DNA from 4 places in the Acidovorax sp. 69 genome. Region 2 is predicted to be linked to each of the others. Evidence: predicted binding sites of a transcription regulator. Region 2 holds the regulator's gene; each other region holds the start of a gene.

Region 1 (3,680 bases), 310 kb from region 2:
GTGGGTTACACGCCAGACATTGACACGCCCCAGAGCAAGGCGTTCGCTGCCGCGTTCAAAACCAAGCACAACCGGCTGCCGTCCGACACCGAAGGCCAGGCCTACAACGGTGCCATGGTGTTGTTCCAGGGTGTCACGCTGGCCAAGAGCGTGCAGCCCGAAGCCGTGACCAAGGCACTGCGCGGAGCCACGGTGGACACGCTGTATGGCAAGGCGACCATCCGCCCTGCGGACAACCAGCTGCTGATTCCCAACTACGTGGCACGCGTCAAGATGGCGGACGGCACGCTGCGCCCGGTGATCGAACAGAGCTACCCCGCCAGCATCACACCGCCGGCATCGCCGCTGTGCAAGATGTGATCGTGGCCCAGGCCGGGCCGACCCCATAATCGGCGCTCCTATCCTTTCGGAGCCCTCTTATGGCCGGTGCCAGCCTTCTGACTCTGCTCGACGATATCGCCACCATCCTCGACGATGTGGCCTTGATGACGAAAGTGGCCGCCAAAAAGAGCGCGGCCATGGCCGACGATGTGTCTGTCATGACCAAGGTGGCTGCGCAGAAGACGGCTGGCGTACTGGGCGATGACCTGGCACTCAACGCCCAGCAAGTCACCGGGGTGCGCGCCGAGCGCGAGATTCCTGTGGTCTGGGCAGTGGCCAAGGGCTCGTTCATCAACAAGGTGATCCTAGTGCCCGCGGCGCTGCTGATCAGTGCCTTTGCGCCCTGGGCAGTCACGCCGCTGTTGATGATTGGCGGTGCTTTTCTGTGTTTTGAGGGCTTTGAGAAGGTGGCGCACAAGTTGTTGCATGCGCAACACGAAGATGAGGCCGAACACGAAAGCCATGCCAAGGCCAACGCCAACCCGGCGGTGGATCTGGTGGCCTTCGAAAACGACAAGATCAAGGGCGCTGTGCGCACCGACTTCATCCTGTCGGCTGAAATCATCGCCATCACCCTGGGTACCGTGGCCGCTGCGCCCTTTGTGCAGCAGCTGACCGTGCTGTCGGGCATCGCGATCATCATGACCATCGGTGTGTATGGGCTGGTAGCGGGCATCGTCAAGCTCGACGACTTGGGCCTGTGGCTCAACAACAAGGCCAGCAGCGCAGCGCGCGCTCTGGGCTCTGGCATCCTGCGTGCGGCACCCTGGCTGATGAAGGGCCTCTCTATTGCGGGCACTGCGGCGATGTTTCTGGTGGGCGGCGGCATTCTGGTGCACGGCGTACCTGTGTTGCACCATGCGGTTGAGGCTGCGGGCGCGGCGGCGGCGCAATGGCCCGTGGGCGGGCTGTGGGCGGTGCTGGTGCCCAACCTGATCAATGCCGTGGTGGGGATTGTGGCCGGTGGCCTGGTGCTCGTGGGGGTTACGCTGGTACAGCGTCTGCGCGGCAAGTCCACAGATCAATAGTGGGTACTCCTTGATGTATGTCTAAGGGTTAGTACGGAGGCCTTGATGTAAGGCAAGGCCGGGTGGGGGCTGCAGCGGTTCAATGCATGCACGGGGGTCGTCCCCGTCCAACCGATGCGAAATACCATGAAAAAAAACCTGCTGGCTGTCGCCGTTCTCTGTGCCCTGTCTTCTGGCGCTGCCTTCGCGCAACAGGCTGAAGGCCCCTGGATGGTCCGTGCACGCGTGGTGCACCTGGACAGCGCCAACAAGGACAGCACGCCCCTGGGCCTGTCGGTCAACGACAAGACCATCCCTGAAGTGGATGTCACGTACTTTTTCAACAAGAACGTTGCGGCCGAACTGATTCTCACCGTGCCCCAAAAGCACACCCTCAGCGCTGCCGGCACTGCCATCGGTACGCTCAAGCACCTGCCACCCACACTGTTGCTGCAATACCACTTTGAAGCCGCCGGCTTCAAGCCCTATGTGGGCGCGGGTTTGAACTACACGCGTTTCTCCAGCGTGAACCTGCCCGCTGGCGTGGACATTGACCGCAACAGCTTCGGCCCCGCGCTGCAAGTGGGTGTGGACATCCCGCTGGCCAAGAACCTGTACCTCAACTTCGACGTGAAGAAGGTTTTCATCAAGACCGACGTGAGCGCAGGTGGTGCCAAGCTGGGCACCTTCAAGGTAGACCCCGTTCTGGTGGGCGTGGGTCTGGGCTGGCGCTTCTAAGGAGGGTGGGGGCCATATGGCCCCCACATTCCTGACAGCGAGAGTTCTCCAAGGGAAAAAGGGCTGGCGCACAGGCGCCAGCCCTTTTTTTGTGGGTGGGGAAATGACCTACACACAGGCATTGGTGAGGCAACGCACAATGGAACATTGGTATGGGGGGCGTGCATGGTGCGCGCGCCCCTGGTGCCTCTGCCTTTGTTGACTACCCGGCGGCGCTGCCGCACCCAACGTTTCCCTGAATCATGCTCATGCCTCGCCACGCCGACATCACGCACGGTCTGACCCAGCGGCCCGCGCGCATCTCTCCCAAATACTTCTACGACCAGCACGGCTCTCAGCTCTTTGAGGCCATTACACGGCTGCCAGAGTATTACCCCACGCGTACCGAAGTGGGGTTGATGCAGGCGCATGCGGCCAGCATTGCGGGCGCGGTGGGCCCTGGCCGCACCCTGATCGAACTGGGCGCGGGCAACTGCCAGAAGGCCCGCACCCTGTGCCGTCTGGTGCAGCCGGCCTGTTTTGTGGGGGTTGATATCTCGGCAGACTTTCTGGAGGCGGCCGTGCAGGGGCTTCGTGATGACTTCCCTGCGCTGGACGCACGCGCCGTGGGTGGCGACATGACCCTGGGCGTGGCGCTGCCCAATGACATTCCCCGCACCGGACGGCTGGTGTTTTACCCGGGCTCCTCCATCGGCAACTTCGATCCGCCGCATGCGCTGGAGCTGCTAACCCATATGCGTGAGCTGATTGAGGACGACGGCGGGTTGCTCATCGGTATCGATCTGCCCAAGGATGTGGCGGTGCTGGAGGCTGCGTACGACGATGCTGCCGGTGTAACGGCGGAGTTCAACCGCAACGTGCTGCGCCATGTGAACCGCTTGATCGGCAGCGACTTCGACCTAGAACAGTGGCAGCACCGGGCGTTCTTCAATACCGAGGCGTCGCGCATTGAAATGCACCTGGAGGCCGTGTCCGATACCGAGGTGCGCTGGCCCGGCGGCGGTCGAAGGTTTGACCAGGGGGAGCGCATCCACACTGAAAACAGCTACAAATACCCATTGCCCGTGTTCACCGACATGCTGGCGCGTGCAGGTTTCGCGCAGGCCCAGGCATGGACGGACGAGCGGGGATGGTTTGCGGTGGTGCATGCCCGCCCCTAACGGTTTTCTCAAATGACCATGACCTCCTGCGCGCTGCCATTCCGCTATGTCGACGTGCGCAACCGTTCGGTGGCTTTGGCTGCCCCCCTTTCTGCCGAGGACTGTGGCGCGCAGTCCATGCCGGACGCCAGTCCCACCAAATGGCACCTGGCCCACACCACCTGGTTTTTTGAAACCTTTGTGCTCGAATCTCATGAGCCGGGGTTTGCACCGTTTGCGCCCGCGTTCCGGGTGCTGTTCAACTCCTATTACAACGGTGTGGGTGCCAAGCACCCGCGCCCCCAGCGCGGGCTGCTCACGCGCCCTTCTCTGGATGAAGTGCTGGCCTACCGGGCCGACGTGGATGCCCGCATGGCGTGCCTGTGGCCCACGGTGGCGCACGATGCTGCGCTGT
Region 2 (3,680 bases):
AACCCCGAGCCCGATCAAATCACAGTCCGGTTGTGTGCTGTAGCCCTGAAAATTCCGATGCAGGCGCCCCTGCCGCTTGGCCACGGCCAGGGCATCTGAGGGAAGAGCGAAGTGGTCCATGCCCACATACACGTACCCGGCGTCCATGAAAGCATCCAGCGACCGCGAGAGCATGGAAAGCTTGCTTGATGCCGTCGGCAGCTCGGCAGAAATGATGCGCCGTTGGGGCTTGAAACGCTCAGGAAGGTGCGCGTAGGCATACAACGCAATGCGATCTGGCCGCAACTGGACCACCTGCGCCAACGTCCGGTCAAACGACTCGGGGGTCTGGCGCGACAAACCGTAAATCAGGTCCACATTCACTGAGTCGAAACCCAACGAGCGCGCAGACTCCACCAACGCAAACACCTGCTCGGCAGGTTGTATACGGTGTACGGCCTTTTGCACTTCGGCGTCAAAATCCTGCACACCAAAACTAAGTCTGTTAAACCCCAGCTCAGCCAACAGTGCCAACCGATCCGCATTGACGGTGCGAGGATCCACCTCAATGGAGTATTCCCCCCCAGGCGCAAGGGTGAAACTGCGCTTGAGCATGGACATGAGTTCGCGCAGTCCCGCGTCGGACAAAAACGTCGGCGTGCCTCCACCCAGATGCAGCTGACTCACCACCTGCCCAACACCACAGTGCGCAGTGTGCAGATCAATCTCGCGGCTCAGGTAGCGCAAATAGACATCTGCGCGATCGTGGTGCTTGGTAATGATCTTGTTGCAAGCGCAGTAGTAGCACAGCGACTCGCAGAAGGGAATGTGCACATAGATGGACAGCGGAAGCGCTTTGGCCACGGACCCAGAACGGCGTTGCTCCAGCGCCAGAACATAGTCGTCCTGCCCAAACGCCTCGACAAAACGGTCGGCTGTCGGATAGGAGGTATAGCGGGGTCCTGGCACGTCAAAACGGCGCAGGAGATCGGGCGAAACAGCAGTCATGGGGGAATATCCTTGCGTACACCCTGACTGTGCCGTACCCTCTGGATCATGTCCTTGACCTGCATCAAGCGAACGAATGGGCCAACCAGCGACAATTTGATGCATGTCAGTCGCTCAACCGCCCCTTGAGGCTTTGTCGCCGTACCGAACCGGGCGCGATATGCTCGACACCTAAACCTAGCTCACGCCTATGAACCCGCTCACCATCAAAGTCGCCTGCTCCAACTGCAACCTGCGAGAGCTGTGTATGCCCGTAGGCTTGAACGAAGAGCAGTTACAGCGCATCGATGAAGTTGTCGCCGTTCGACGCAAGATCAAGCGCGGCAGCACGTTGTTTCGCAATGGCGAATCCTTCACCTCACTGTACGCCATACGCACCGGTTTTTTCAAGACCTGCGTGGCTACCGAGGATGGGCGCGATCAGGTCACGGGCTTTCAGATGGCGGGTGAAATCATCGGCCTTGACGGCATCGTGAACGACCACCACACCTGCGATGCCGTGGCCTTGGAAGACGCCGAAGTTTGCGTCATGCCATTCGACCGCATCGAAGAGCTGTCCCGCGAAGTCACGGCCTTGCAGCACCATGTGCACAAAATCATGAGCCGCGAAATCGTGCGCGAACATGGTGTCATGCTGCTGCTAGGCAGCATGCGCGCTGAAGAACGTCTCGCGGCGTTTCTGCTGAATCTGGTGCAGCGTCTGCATGCACGCGGGTTCTCCCAGTCTGAATTGGTGCTGCGCATGACCCGCGAGGAAATCGGCAGCTACCTTGGCCTCAAACTCGAAACGGTCAGCCGCACGTTCTCAAAGTTTGTGGAAGAAGGCATTGTGGAAGTCAAGCAGCGCCACGTCCGCATCCTGGACACGGATGCCCTCAAGCGGATCGTGAACAGCCAGCAGGCCTGCCACTGACCTGACCAGCTGCGGCCGCACTGCAGCCAACAGGCTCTAATACACCCAAGGCGCTCGCGTCAGCGCCTCACGAACACGAGGGTGTCTTGCGACAGTCGTCAGGCCGCTCACCGTCAGGCACCGGGCAACGATTGACCTCAAAGGGCGACATCGCCAGCAACGTGGTCAACGCACTGGATGCCAGCGTGATGATCCAGAACGCGAAGAACGCCAGGGTATAAACACCCTGTCTTGAGAGCGCCAAGGGCTGCCCAAACCAATGCAGGTCCTGCGGATCGACCATTGCAAAAACAAGCATCTCCAGCACTCCCGCCATTAAAAAAGCGGGCCATGCTATCCACATTAGGCGTTGCATCCACATATCAGTCCTGACTCCTTGTACGGACTGCCCAACAACGGCAGCGCCGGATGTTCACTGAACTCAGCGCGGCTGGTCTTGCACCGGCGTAGCTGCATGGTTACGGGCCTTCATGGCCGGTGCCAAGCTCTTTTCTGGCGCTTCCAGCGTCTTGTTGATCTCGATGCCTTTGCGGTAGTAATCCTCGGCAATCACCGGATCGGGCCGCGAAACCGCGAGCCATAAGGTCACAAAGCCGGCAACGATCACGATGGCCGGCCCGGCAAGCACCAGCCAGACATGGCCGAACTTCCACCAAGGTGCCGCTGCCGTAGATCCAATGGCTGGGTTTGAAGACATGCGATTTACTCCTCAACAATCTCGATCAACACAAGGCCAAAACGACCTTGCACAAGGATGCCACTCAGCGCGGCACCAAAAACACAGATTTCTCAGTGACATGAGCGGCAGCCCCGACCGCGCCCACATCAAATTGAACGGCATGGGAACCCGGTGTGGCGGATCCATACGGTATTTGCAGCCGCACAGCCACCCAGCGTGACTCGGCAGGTCCAATGTCCACTTCAGCCTCTGAAGACACTTCCAATCCATCCAGACCACGAGCGCTGATACGGTAGCGCTGCTCGCCCTCGGTTGCATTCATGATCTGCAGGCGGTAGATGTTCTCCAACTTGCCTCCGGCCACGATGCGCGAAAGTGCGGCACGATCTCGTACAACGTCCACTTTCAGCGGAGTGCGCGTGACCAGGCTGGCAAGCATGGCCAAGCAGAGCGCCACCAACACCGCGCTATAGATCAGCACACGGGGACGCAACACGCGTCGAAAAATCTGCGACTGCGTCCAGCGCTGGGCCACACCGTTCTGGGTGGAATAGCGAATCAGTCCCTTCGGGTAGTGCATCTTGTCCATGACGGTGTTGCACGCATCCACACAAAGACCACAACCAATGCACTCGTACTGCAAGCCCTTGCGGATATCAATACCCACCGGGCACACCTGGACACACAGCGTGCAGTCGATGCAATCACCCAGGCCCTTGGCCTTGTAATCCACTGTCTTGGTACGCGGACCTCGGGGCTCGCCCCGCTCCACGTCGTAGCTCACGATCAGGGTGTCCTTGTCAAACATGGCACTCTGGAAACGAGCATAGGGGCACATGTACTTGCACACCTGCTCGCGCATGAAACCTGCATTGCCGTAAGTGGCAAAGCCATAAAAAAGCACCCAGAAGAGTTGCCAGCCGCCCTCCAGGATCAGCAACTCGCTGCCCAGCTCACGAATAGGCACAAAGTAGCCCACGAACGTGAAGCCCGTCCAAAGAGCCACCGCAATCCAGACGATTTGCTTGAGGAATTTCTTGCGGACCTTCTCAAAGGTCCAGGGGCCATTGTCCAGTCTCAGACGCGCACTGCGATCGCCCT
Region 3 (3,680 bases), 460 kb from region 2:
ACCCTGTTTTCCTTCGCTACGCTCGCCTTCGTCGTGGGCGCCACCGCCCACGCCCAAGCGCCCGCACCCGCAGCGGCCTACCCCAACAAGCCCATCCGCCTGATCGTGCCCTTCCCACCCGGCGGCGGCACCGACATCCTCTCGCGCCTGGTGGCCACCAAGCTCACCGAAACCGCCAAGTGGACCGTGGTGGCCGACAACAAGGCCGGTGCGGGCGGCACCATCGGCATTGGCGAGGCTGTCAAGGCCGCGCCCATGGGCTACGACATCGTGATGGGCCAGAAGGACAACCTCGTGATCGGCCCCTGGCTCTACAAGAACCTGCCTTGGGACCCCACCAAGGACCTGACCGCCGTGGCCCATGTGGCCTACACGCCCGTGGTCATTGCCACCAGCGCCAACTCCAAATTCAAAACCCTGGCCGATGTGGTGGCCGCCGCCAAGGCAGCACCCGGCACCATCACCTATGGCTCGCCCGGCAACGGCACCTCCATCCACCTGGCGGGTGATCTGTTCGAGAAGGCGGCCGGTGTGAAGCTGAGCCACATTCCCTACAAAGGCTCGAACCCCGCGATGATGGATGCCCTGGCCGGCAATGTGGACCTGCTCATGTCCTCGGTGCCCTCGGCCATGGGCCAGATCAAGTCGGGCAAGCTGCGCCCCCTGGCCGTGACCTCGGCCAAACGCAGCTCATCGATGCCCGATGTGCCTACCGTGGCCGAATCCGGTTTCAAGGACTTTGACGTGAGCACCTGGTACGGCGTGTTCGCCCCCGCAGGCACCCCTGCCGCCGTGGTGAACACCCTCAACGCCGAAATCAACAAGCTGCTGGCCACGGCCGACATGAAGGCCGCCATCCACGCCCAGGGCGCCGAGCCTGAAGCCCTGTCGGCCGCCCAGTTCAACACCCTGCTCAAAGCCGACTACGCCAAGTGGAAGGGCATTGTGGAAGCCTCGGGCGCAAAGATTGAGTAGCCCCCTGAGTCGCCTGCGGCGCCTTCCCCCAAGGGGGACGCACCCGGTGGCCTGGCAGAGCCAGATCCACGGGTGCACTGGCGGGGGGCGTGCCTGTTCCACGAACGGTGGGGTGGGTTGCCGGTGATGCGCGACATCATCGAGAACTGAAATGAAAAACGGCTCCTTTCGGAGCCGTTTTTCATGGGGAAAAGGACGCTCAGTCCCTCACCACCAGCACAGGGATGTGCACCACGCCCAACACGCGCTGGGTGACGCTGCCCAGCACCAGCTTTTCGAGGCCCCGGCGGCCGTGCGAGCCCATCACGATGAGATCAGCCCCAGTGCTTTCGAGTGCCCGCAAAATGCCGTCATGCACCGCATGGCCTTCGCCCACCACGCCGGTCACGTCCACACCCGCTTCTGCCATGGCCTTTTTGGTGGCATCCAGCGCAGCGTTGGCTTCTGCGGTGGCGGCGCTGATGTACTGCGCCTGACCGTAGGCGAAATCAGCGCCCACACCCGTGAAAGGATAGGGGTCGATCACATACACCGCTGTCACGGTGCTGCCAAAGGTCTTGGCAAGGCCTGCGGCCTTGGACACGGCCAGCATCGAGGTCTTGGAGCCATCGACGGGAACCAGAATGTGCTTGAACATGGTGCTTCTCCTTGGATTAGTAAGTCAGGTGTTGAACCAAGCTTGTGACCTGGCCATGGGCCTCAGTGTGAACGCCCACCATACCGCGCATCTTGATTCGCATCAAATTGGATGCACTCAGGCACCCGCGCTCAGGTGGGGCTGTGCCCCACCACATCAGCGCCCTGGAAGTTACCGCGTCGGCAGGTCACCACCAGGGTGTCACGATACCCACCCTCGGCCACGGGCTGGATGGGCGTGGACTCGTGGATCATGCGTGCATCGTCCAGCAGCAACAGCGACCACGGCTCGGTGAGCGTGAAACGCAGGCCGTTGGGGCCGGAAGCCTCGAACACGCGCGTCTCGCCGCCCTTGACGCCCTCTCGCCCCACCAAAAATACCGCCACCAGATCAACGCCATCGCGGTGCGCTCCTTCGGGTGTCGGGCGTCCGATGCCATCGGTGGTGTCGATGCGGAACTGGTGGGCTTCCACAAACCAGGACGCAGGTGCGTCGGGGCCCGCAAAAACAGCGTCGGACACCCTTGCCAGGGCCACGAGCAACTGCTGCCACACGGGTTTGGCCACGGTGGCGGGCTCCATGGGCGCAAACCAGCGCTCCATGCCACCGTGCAATGCGTTGTACTCCACGGGCTGCCAATGCGCCCTGTGCGGCGCCTGCTGCATCTGCCCACCCTGCACCACAAAGCAGGCATGGCGACGGCGGCGATAGCGGCCACCGTCTTTCAGAAAATCGTCCGGCGGCAACGTGGCCCAATCGCCATTCAGGCCCATCAGCGCTGACAGATCACAACCCAACCACTGGGCCACGGCCGCCGGGGAGAGCACAGCGTAGCCGCCCTCGCGCAACTGGCTGGAGACGTCGGAAGGGACGGTGAACGGAGGGGAAAAGGTGACTTGGGCCATAGGAGCCCGAGCTTAACCGCTGGCCCCACCCCCACGCCTTCCCACGCGCTCCCAAACCTCAATCAGCCCCGAGGTCAGTCCCGGTGGCCGTGACCATTGCCCTTGCCACGGCCTTCGCCTCTGTCGCCCCGGTCATCCCCTCTGCCATTCCCACGCCCGTGGTCGCGGTCATGCTTGCCGCCGCCATGACGACGATCGTCATCCCAGCGATGGTCATCCCGGCCCCTGGGGCCCTGGTAGGCGTTGCCACGGCGCGGTGGTGGCTCTTGCACAAAATACACGGGCTGATTACAGGCGTTGTAGCGGGAGCAATGCTTGCCCCAGTTCTTGGCGTGACCCGGTGGCACATACAGGTAAATGGGTGCACGCGGCACAACCACCGCAGGGCGGTGAATGATGACGGGCTCGGCGTAGAGCAATGGCGGCGGTGGCGCATTGCCGATGTTGATGCGGCCATACACGCCGGGAGCCAGTTCGCCCCCTACGGTGGCGTTGACGTAGGCCTGCGCATAGGCACCGCCAGCGGCGGCAAGCAGCAACGTGGCAGCTGCCCCGGAAACAAAAAGGCGAATCGTGGTGATGGTCGTGTTTTTCATGGAGACTCCTGATGACTTGCCCACCGAATGCACAAAGGACATGCGAATGCCGGTGGGCCGGCCCGTCTTTGAACAAAGCCTGTCGTAGCTTAACTGGGCGGGTGCAGAAATAATGTCAGCCAATGGCGACAGATACTTCCCCTCCGATCCAGGCATTTCGAGTCATTCTACAAACCCATGACTGTTGATGCGCTTGATATTCATGCCTCTTAAGCTATCATAAAAATAGCAAAACCATCTCCACCGAACGAACACCCCCTGCGATTCATCGCTCCACAAGCCCGTTTCAGCGCGAAGATCATGATGCCCCTGCCGCAGCGGCCGTTGCCACAGCGTGCAGTGCGGCAGCGGGGCCGGGGCGCCCGAACAGGTAGCCCTGCCAGGTGTGGCAGCCCAGGCTGGCCAGCATGTCGCGCTGCTCCAGGGTTTCCACACCTTCAGCGATCACGCCCAGATCCATGCTTTGCGCAAGAGTCACGATGGTGCGGGCGATGCTGGCGTCATTGGCGTCGGTGAGCAGGTCGCGCACAAAACTCTGGTCGATCTTGAGCTGGTCCAGTGGCAGCC
Region 4 (3,680 bases), 210 kb from region 2:
GCTCATGTGCCATGGGCACAACGTCCCAGCTCAGGCGGCCCAGCGCCCAGTGGGCGGGAGTTACGTTTTCGGAGGTCATAGCGAGGCTCATTGGCGGATGCTGGCGCCGGAGGTTGGTGCCGGTGCGTTACGGGTTTCAAGCGCTGCCACCACTTGGGCTGCGTTTTGTGCGTTGCACACGTCCTGTGGCAGGTTCAGGCCCGCAGCGCGCACATAGGCGTCGCCGCCCTGGGCGTCGATGGCCATCATGTGGTGCATGCACATCTTTCCGTCTTCCACGCAGCGGTTGAGCACCTTGTCGTACAGGCCCTCTTCCACCGACGCAAAGCGCTGCACGGGATCACGTTCGCTGGGCTTGACGAGGTTCAGGTAGGAGCCCTTGTTCAGGGGCTTGCCCTCGGTCTTGGCTTTTTGAACCCACTGGGCAAAGTCCGCGTTGCTCAGGCCGTGGAACTTGAACGTCATGCCCGAGAAGCCCGCGCCGCTGTAGTGCGACGACATGCCATTGAACACGCCAGGCTTGTTGATCACGGCGTTCAGCTCGGTCTGCATGCCGGGCATGGCGTAGATCATGCCGGCCAGGTCGGGCACGTAGAACGCGTTCATCGTGGATGTGGCAGTGAGCTTGAACAGGATGGGGCGGTCCACTGGTGCTGCCAGTTCGTTCACCGTGGCAATGCCTTGCTCTGGGTAGAAGAACAGCCACTTCCAGTCCATCGCCACCACCTGCACCTCCAGGGGCTTGACGTTGGCGTCCAGGGGGCGCTGGGCGTCGATGCGGTCCAGGGGACGGTAGGGGTCGAGCTTGTGGGTGCCGATCCAGGTCAGGGCACCCAGGGCAATGATGATGAGCAGTGGCACCGTCCAGATCACCAGCTCCAGGGTGGTGGAGTGGTGCCACTCGGGGTCGTAGTCGGCCTCGGTGTTGGCGGTGTTCGACTGGCGGTACTTCCAGGCGAAGAACAGGGTGAGGGCGATCACCGGCACGATGATGATGAGCATCAACAGCGTGGCGGTGATGACCATCTGGCCCTGTTGGGCGGCAATGTCACCGGCCGGGTTGAGTACGACAGCCTTGCTACAGCCGGCAAGGCTGCCCAGGGCGGCGATAGCGGCCAGCCAGGTGGGCCCGCGGAAGTGGGGGAGTTTGAGCATGTGGAGAGCGCAAGCAGAGCGTTTGGTCGAGGGTAAACGCGAATAACAGAATGCCAGAGAATGTAATATGGCTAGCTTTTTTGTCCATTGGACATTTTGTCCAAGGTCAAAGAGGAATGCCCTGAAGGGGTGCAATTCAGGGGAAAAGCAGGGTTTGTCCTGCCATCGACCTAGTGAAAGCGCACTTGTCGCCGCGTGCACTTGCGTGTAGAACGAAGTTGTCTTATCTACACAACGACAAGGAGCCCTGTTCATGAGCAGCCCCGCCTCTGCCACTTACCCTGCGGTCGGTTTTGAAGAAAGCCCCGCCTCTCTCTCGCGGGCTGACACGCATGAAGATGTGACCCCCAGCGAAATCGCTGTGGGTGTGATCATCGGACGCTCGTCCGAGTATTTCGACTTCTTCGTTTTCGGGATCGCCTGTGTTCTCGTCTTCCCGTCTCTCCTGTTTCCGTTCCTGTCGCGCCTGGATGGAACGCTGATGTCATTTGCGCTGCTGGCCGTGGCCTTCGTGGTCCGGCCCGTGGGCACTGCCGTGTCCATGGCCATTCAGCGCAGCTGGGGGCGTGGCACCAAGCTGACGATTGCGCTCTTCTTGCTGGGTGTGTGCACGGTGGGAATGGCCTTTTTGCCCAGCTACAAGGACGTGGGCCTGACCGCAGTGGTGGCGCTGCTGATTCTGCGCATCGGGCAGGGGCTGGCATTGGGCGGGTCGTGGGACGGGTTGCCGTCGCTGTTGGCCATGTCGGCCCCCAAAGATCGCCGAGGCTGGTACGCCATGATCGGCCAGTTGGGCGCACCGGTCGGTTTTGTGTTGGCAGCGAGCCTGTTTGCTTATCTGTACAGCAGCCTCACGGTGCAGGAGTTTCTGGCCTGGGGCTGGCGTTACCCCTTCTTCGTGGCTTTTGCCGTGAATGTGGTGGCGCTTTTCGCCCGCCTGAGGCTGGTGGTGGGGCAGTCGTATTCCGAGTTGCTGCAGGACCGTGAACTGCAACCGGTGCCGGTCAGCCGCGTGGTGCGGGACGAAGGCAGCAATGTGCTGCTGGGCGCATTTGCGGCTTTGGCGAGCTTTGCGCTGTTTCACCTCGTCACTGTGTTTCCGCTGTCGTGGATCACTTTGTATTCAGACCAACCCGTGACGCAGGTTCTGGGCGTACAGATTGTGGGGGCCTTCCTGGCGGCGGGCGCTATCATGGTGTCCGGCTGGCTGTCAGACCATTTGGGACGCCGCAAGCTGCTGGGTGGTATGGCGGTGCTGATCGGGTTGTTCAGCTTCATGGCACCGGTGCTGCTTAACTCCGGCGAAGTGGGCAGCACCATGTTCCTGCTGCTGGGTTTTGTGCTGCTGGGCCTGTCGTATGGCCAGGCATCTGGCACGGTGACGGCCAATTTCTCGCCCCAATACCGCTACACAGGCGCCGCCCTGTCGGCCGACCTGGCGTGGATCATCGGTGCCGCGTTTGCGCCCCTGGTGGCCCTGTACCTGTCGTCCCAGTTCGGGTTGCTGGCGGTAACGGTGTACCTGTTGTCCGGCGTCGCCTGCACACTGGGTGCGCTGAACCTGAACCGCCGCATGGAGCGGCGTGATCGGTAAGCATGGTTGGGTTTTGCTACTTAATCAATAGCTGCTTGCGCATGTTTCTCAAGCGCTAGAGGCCAAAAAGACTAAAAAACAAGCGCCCGGTATTGCCGGGCGCTTTGTTTTTGGGGATCAGTCCTGTGGCCTGAAGCCGATGGTCAGTGAAGACGGCACGCGCCCATCCACATCGCGCGGCAGGGTCTCGGTTTTGTCCAGGGCGCGCAGTACAGCGTCGTCCCAGGACTTGTTGCCGCTTGACTGCACAAGGCGCTTGCCCACGATGGTGCCGTCGGGTGAGAGGCGCACCTCCACCTCCGCACGTGGGTTGCCCGAGATCGCATCGGGGTACACGATGTTGGGCTTGACCTTGGCCGCCACCTTGCCACCGTAGCTGCCCGAGGGGCCGGCGCTGCGTTGGGCTGTCCCTGTGGCGTTCTCGCCTCCTGTGGCCCCCGCCATGCCCTGGATGCGGCGCAGGTTGGCCTCGCGCTGCTCGGCCAACTGCTTGGCCTCGGTCTCGGATTTGCGCTTGGCGGTTTCTTCCGCCTTGCGCTTGTCATCTGCCAGCTTCTTCTGCTTGTCCTGCTCCGCCTTCTTCTGCTCGGCCAGTTGTTTCTCTCGCAGGTCCTTCTCTTTTTCTTTTTCCTTTTGCAGGCGTTCTTTCTTCTCTTGCTCCAGGCGGTCGCGGCGTTCGTCTTCCTTGCGCTCGCGTTCGCGCTTTTCACGCTCCTGCTGCTGCTCGCGGGTCTTCTTTTCCTGCTCCAGGCGCTTCTTCTCGCGCTCGATGGCGATGTCGGCCTCGCGCGTGTCGGGCGGCTGCGCGGCGCGGATGGGGGGCGTAGGGGGCGGGGGAGGGGTGACCTGCTGCACCGGCGGTGGCGGTGGGGGCTCCACGGCGCGCGGGGCCGCCTGGGTCGGCACGGCGGCCCACAGTTCAGCCTCTACG

Evidence for each region. Region 2 encodes FNR, which switches genes on or off when oxygen is low (the NO sensors DNR and NnrR bind a similar motif). Its sites were predicted from a motif close to TTGATNNNNATCAA; they were not measured.
Region 1: a site for FNR is predicted at 1,452-1,465, ahead of CLU85_RS13665 (OmpW family protein). Genes of this name have one in related genera too.
Region 3: a site for FNR is predicted at 1,705-1,718, ahead of CLU85_RS12950 (universal stress protein). Genes of this name have one in related genera too.
Region 4: a site for FNR is predicted at 1,252-1,265, ahead of cyoA (ubiquinol oxidase subunit II). Genes of this name have one in related genera too.

What each region holds. Positions count from the first base shown of each region.
Region 1 is NZ_PGEP01000001.1:2,984,832-2,988,511, reverse strand. Features, by position in the region: partial or broken gene CLU85_RS13675 (ABC transporter substrate-binding protein) at 1-360, shown strand, start outside; gene CLU85_RS13670 (DUF808 domain-containing protein) at 420-1,409, shown strand; gene CLU85_RS13665 (OmpW family protein) at 1,536-2,126, shown strand; gene egtD (L-histidine N(alpha)-methyltransferase) at 2,369-3,286, shown strand; gene egtB (ergothioneine biosynthesis protein EgtB) at 3,299-3,680, shown strand, end outside.
Region 2 is NZ_PGEP01000001.1:3,294,761-3,298,440, forward strand. Features, by position in the region: gene hemN (oxygen-independent coproporphyrinogen III oxidase) at 1-987, opposite strand, end outside; gene fnr (fumarate/nitrate reduction transcriptional regulator Fnr) at 1,178-1,900, shown strand; gene CLU85_RS15075 (hypothetical protein) at 1,968-2,261, opposite strand; gene CLU85_RS15080 (FixH family protein) at 2,322-2,597, opposite strand; gene ccoG (cytochrome c oxidase accessory protein CcoG) at 2,662-3,680, opposite strand, start outside.
Region 3 is NZ_PGEP01000001.1:2,834,791-2,838,470, forward strand. Features, by position in the region: gene CLU85_RS12945 (tripartite tricarboxylate transporter substrate binding protein) at 1-975, shown strand, start outside; gene CLU85_RS12950 (universal stress protein) at 1,175-1,612, opposite strand; gene CLU85_RS12955 (2OG-Fe dioxygenase family protein) at 1,744-2,517, opposite strand; gene CLU85_RS12960 (hypothetical protein) at 2,592-3,113, opposite strand; gene CLU85_RS23560 (EAL domain-containing protein) at 3,412-3,680, opposite strand, start outside.
Region 4 is NZ_PGEP01000001.1:3,507,795-3,511,474, reverse strand. Features, by position in the region: gene cyoB (cytochrome o ubiquinol oxidase subunit I) at 1-79, opposite strand, end outside; gene cyoA (ubiquinol oxidase subunit II) at 88-1,155, opposite strand; gene CLU85_RS16105 (MFS transporter) at 1,409-2,749, shown strand; gene tolA (cell envelope integrity protein TolA) at 2,867-3,680, opposite strand, start outside.